2 regions of the Labrys sp. KB_33_2 genome follow, and region 2 is predicted to be linked to the other one. Evidence: riboswitches for the same ligand, from Rfam matches in the RefSeq annotation. Region 2 holds a riboswitch; the other holds the start of a gene.
What was found. A riboswitch is a leader RNA that binds a small molecule or an ion and turns the genes downstream of it on or off. The one in region 2 is predicted to bind cobalamin.
Positions count from the first base shown of each region.

Region 1: it holds a riboswitch for cobalamin, as region 2 does, so the genes downstream of both, bluB (5,6-dimethylbenzimidazole synthase) here and AB4037_RS00530 (DUF1636 family protein) in region 2, are expected to answer to the same signal.

Region 1 is NZ_JBFREW010000001.1:357,410-359,607, forward strand. It holds gene AB4037_RS01725 (ABC transporter substrate-binding protein) at 1-51, opposite strand, end outside; gene AB4037_RS01730 (cupin domain-containing protein) at 189-809, opposite strand; cobalamin riboswitch at 947-1,127, shown strand; gene bluB (5,6-dimethylbenzimidazole synthase) at 1,171-1,905, shown strand; gene AB4037_RS01740 (TerB family tellurite resistance protein) at 1,933-2,198, shown strand, end outside.
Region 2 is NZ_JBFREW010000001.1:109,132-111,329, forward strand. It holds gene AB4037_RS00520 ((2Fe-2S)-binding protein) at 1-269, opposite strand, end outside; gene AB4037_RS00525 (hypothetical protein) at 466-834, opposite strand; cobalamin riboswitch at 930-1,146, shown strand; gene AB4037_RS00530 (DUF1636 family protein) at 1,255-1,638, shown strand; gene cobW (cobalamin biosynthesis protein CobW) at 1,635-2,198, shown strand, end outside.

The sequences.
Region 1 (2,198 bases), 250 kb from region 2:
CGCCAGGGCTGCCGCTGCCGAGCAGCCGGCGAGATATTTTGAAAGCCGCATTTCAGTTCCCTTCATGGATGGCCCGTGCCGGGCTCATTCTCAGTTCTGACATCAGCATCATTCAAGAGACTTGAATTCATGTCAAGTTACTTGAATGGCGGTCTCGGGGATTCTTGAAACGCCGACGGCGTGAGGCGTTAGAAGGTGGCAGGCGTGTTGACCCAGAAGATGCTCGCGCGCTCCGTTCCGGTGTTGCGGTACCAATGAGGCAATTCCGACTTGAACACGAAGGTATCGCCGGCAGAGAGCTTGAAGGTACGCTCACCGACCATCAGCTCCACGGTTCCGGTCAGCACATAGCCGACTTCCTCGCCCTGGTGCTGGATCGGCCCGGCGCTCTCGCCGCCGGCCTCGATGTGGTGGATGTTGCATTGGAGGAGATGACCGGGCGAATAGGGGATCACCCGTTCCAGCGAGATGCCCTCGCCCCGGCGGAGCGGGTCCAGCGAGATCAGGGGGCGCGAGCCGGCGCGAAAGACGATACCCTCTTCGCTATCCGATTCCTCGAACATCCAGCCGATATTGGTGCCGAGGACCTCCACGAGGCGATGCAGCATGGGCAGGGAAGGGGAGGCCTTGCCGTTCTCGATCTTGGACAGCAGGCTTTCCGAACAGTCCGCGGCCGTCGCCAGGGCCTTCAGCGTCAGCCCCCTTGTCTGCCGGGCCAGGCGAAGGCGGGTGCCGAGCCGCACGGGATTGGCCTGTTCCAGGGGATCGGGGTGATCGCCGGCGCGTCGTTTGAGGTCGATCTTGTTCATTGCGCGATTGCCAGGATGCTTCATTGCCCGAAAGCCTAGCCGACGATTCTAGGCCACAAGCCTGCACCCTGTCCACTTCGCCGCCGGCCGCTCGGCATCAGCGTCCCAAACGGCTGGGCAGTCGGCACCTCCCATGCTACATCCGCAAGACCTTCGGTGCCCGCTTGCGGGAGAATCGGGAACGCGGTTTGAAGCCGCGACGTGCCCAACGCTGTAAGGGGGACTATCCGGGCAGGTTTCAGGCCACTCGCTCTGCGGGGAAGGCGTCCGGATGGGTGGATCCCGAGTCAGAAGACCGGCCGGAGGCGATAGATCGGCGCGCGTGGACGGCGCGGCGATTGCCATCGCAAGGGGAATGACGATGGACCCATCCACGGGAGCGCTTGCGCCCTCCGGGCCGTTTTCACCGGCCGAACGCGACGCCGTCTATCGCGCCATCTTCACCAGGCGGGACGTCCGCAGCCAATTCAGTCCGCAGCCCGTTCCGGACGATGTCCTCGCGCGCATCCTCGTGGCCGGGCATCATGCGCCGTCGGTCGGCTTCATGCAGCCCTGGAGTTTCCTGGTGCTGCGGTGCCCTGAGGCCCGGGGCAAGGTGCAGGCCCTCTTCGAGGAGGCCAATGCGGAAGCGTTGGCGATGTTTCCGCCGCAGAAGCAGGCGCAATACCGCTCGCTGAAGCTTGCCGGCATCCTCGATTCCCCGGTCAATCTGTGCATCACCTGCGATCCAGACCGCGCCGGCCCCGTGGTGCTCGGCCGCACCCATGACATGGCCATGGACCGCTACTCCACTGTCTGCGCGGTGCAGAACATCTGGCTGGCGGCACGGGCCGAGGGCGTTGGGGTCGGTTGGGTCAGCATCGTCGATCCCGTGCGCCTGCGTGCGGCACTGGGCATTCCCGAGCGCGTAATTCCGGTCGCCTATCTGTGCCTTGGTTATGTGCACGAAGCCTATGCCCGGCCGGAGCTGGAAGTGAAGGGCTGGCGCCAGCGCCTGCCGCCGGAGGCCGTGCTGAGCTTCGACGCCTGGGACGGCCAGCGGCCCGACCATCCCTTGCTCGCCGCCATGCGGACGGCTATGGGGAATGCTGGTTGATAGAGCAAAGCGCAAAGACGCTTTGGGGTGGCCGGCGCAGATGCGCGCCGTCTCGATCGGGTGGCACGGCCGATGGATTTCCTGCGTAAGAATGCGATCTGGATTATCGCACTGCTGATTACCAGCCTGGTCTTGCTGGAGGGGCCGAGGGCGATCCTGATCGGGGCATTCGTGGCCGCCCTCGTCGGTCTGTTCTGGCTGTTGCGCGGCAAGGCCCGCAAGCCGGCGGCGGGCCGCCGCCTCGAGACCGTGCCGAAAGTTGTCCCCCTTCCGCTCGACCGGGGTTCCGACAC
Region 2 (2,198 bases):
GCGAGCCAGGCCTGCTGGACCGGATGCTTGCCGTCCGCCGACAGGCCTTCGATCGTGGTGATGGTGGCGCCGTCGACGTCACCGATCTGGGTCTGGCAGGAACGGATGGCGGCGCCGTTCACATGGACGGTGCAAGCGCCGCATTGGGCGATGCCGCAGCCGAACTTGGTGCCGGTGAGGCCGAGTTCATCGCGCAGGACCCAGAGCAGAGGGGTCTCGGGCTCGATGTCGAGCCGGTGGACGGTCGAATTGACGGTGATGGCAACCATGGGCAGGCCTTCCAGCGGCTGATGCCGGGCAGAAGTGCCGGGCCCATCGGCGTCGGCCTTCTGGTGGGCGATTGCGGGAAGGCAGAATTGTGGCGGCAATCATGGCGGCGGGGTGACGGGTAACGCAGACGTGAGAGTTTGTGCAGTCTGGAAACGGTCGAGAAATGTGGCCGCCAGTTGCGAAGGGGCCCCCGGCCTATTGCTTGAACCAGATCCGGCTATAGCCGAGCGCGTCGCCGGCGATGGCGACGAGGACGCCGACCGAGACGAGGATGAGGCCGATCATGAAGGTGCGCACGATGCGGCGATAGACTGGCGCCTCCAGTGATTTGACCGAGAGCATGCCGGCCAGCGCCCAGACTTGGAAGATGATGCCGCCCCCGATGAGAAAGACGGCGGCCAGGTCTTCCGGGATCCAGGTTCCTGGCTGCGATGCCCAGTTGTTGAGAAAGCCCAGCGAGAAGGCGAGCACGACGCCGATGGCCGTCACCGAACCGCCACGGAAGATGACGTCGATCTTCTGCGGCTCGGATGACGGTATCGGCGGCAGCTTCTCTTCGGGCATGGCAACCTCGTTGGTGTGGCGACGTCGCCGCCCTTTATGCCGGATTTTGCGCGTGCTTTGGAAGCGGGAACATTGACAAGCCCGTCCGCACACCCCTTATGTCAGCCACGATCGGTCTCTCGTTATGAGAGAAGAGGGAATGCGGTGCGGATGAAGAGCGGCCAGTCGATGGCTGCCTTGGATGCCAAAGCCGCGGCTGCCCCCGCAACTGTAAGCGGCGAGCGCCCCGCCTCGAGGCCACTGGGTAACCGGGAAGGCGGCGGGGGGCGATGAGCTGCGAGCCAGGAGACCTGCCGTTCGCAACCTTGTCACCGGTCCGGGCGGGGCGCCTCGGAGGCCGGTTCCGTTTTCCCGGACGATCGTCGGCCTCGCCGTCGGTCCCGCGCCCTCCATCCGCTTCGGCGGCGATGAACAGGGCCGATGCCACAAACACCTCTTCCAGTTCGGCTGCTCGTCTGCGTGACCTGCAGGCGCGAGGGCGACGATCCCGACGCGCCGCGCCAGGGGGCACGGCTGCGCGATGCGCTCGCCGGCATGCTGCCTGAAGGCGTCGAGTTGCAGCCGGTCGAATGTCTGGGCAATTGCAAGCGTTCCTGCACGGTGGCGCTCACGGCCGAAGGTACCTGGACCTATGTCTTCGGTGATCTCAGTGCCGAGAGCGGCCCCGACGTCCTCACCGGCGTCAGCCTGCTGGCCCATTCCACCGACGGCCTGATGCCCTGGCGCGGCCGTCCTGAAGTCTTCAAGCGCAGCATGATCGCGCGCATCCCACCCATGCCAACACTCAAGGACGCCGCCGAATGAACGCGCACACCAAAGTTCCCTGCACCATCGTCACCGGCTTTCTCGGAGCCGGCAAGACAACGCTGATCCGCAATCTGCTGGCCACCGCCAATGGCCGCAGGCTGGCGCTGATCGTCAACGAGTTCGGCGATGTCGGCGTCGACGGCGATATCCTGAAGTCCTGCGGCATCGAGAGCTGCCCGGAAGACGCCATCGTCGAACTCGCCAATGGCTGCATCTGCTGCACCGTGGCGGATGATTTCGTGCCGGCGCTGGAAATGTTGCTGTCGCGCCCCAACCCGCCCGAGCATATCGTGATCGAGACCTCTGGCCTCGCTCTGCCCAAGCCGCTGGTCAAGGCCTTCAACTGGCCGGCGATCCGTTCGCGTGTCACCGTCGACGGCGTCATCGCCGTGGTCGACGGCGCCGCGGTTGCGGCCGGACGCTTTGCCGATGATCCGGAAGAGCTCAAGCGCCAGGCCGAGGGCGACGCCTCCCTCGACCACGACAATCCGCTCGAGGAGGTCTATGAGGACCAGCTCCTCTGCGCCGACCTCGTCGTGCTCAACAAGGCCGATCTC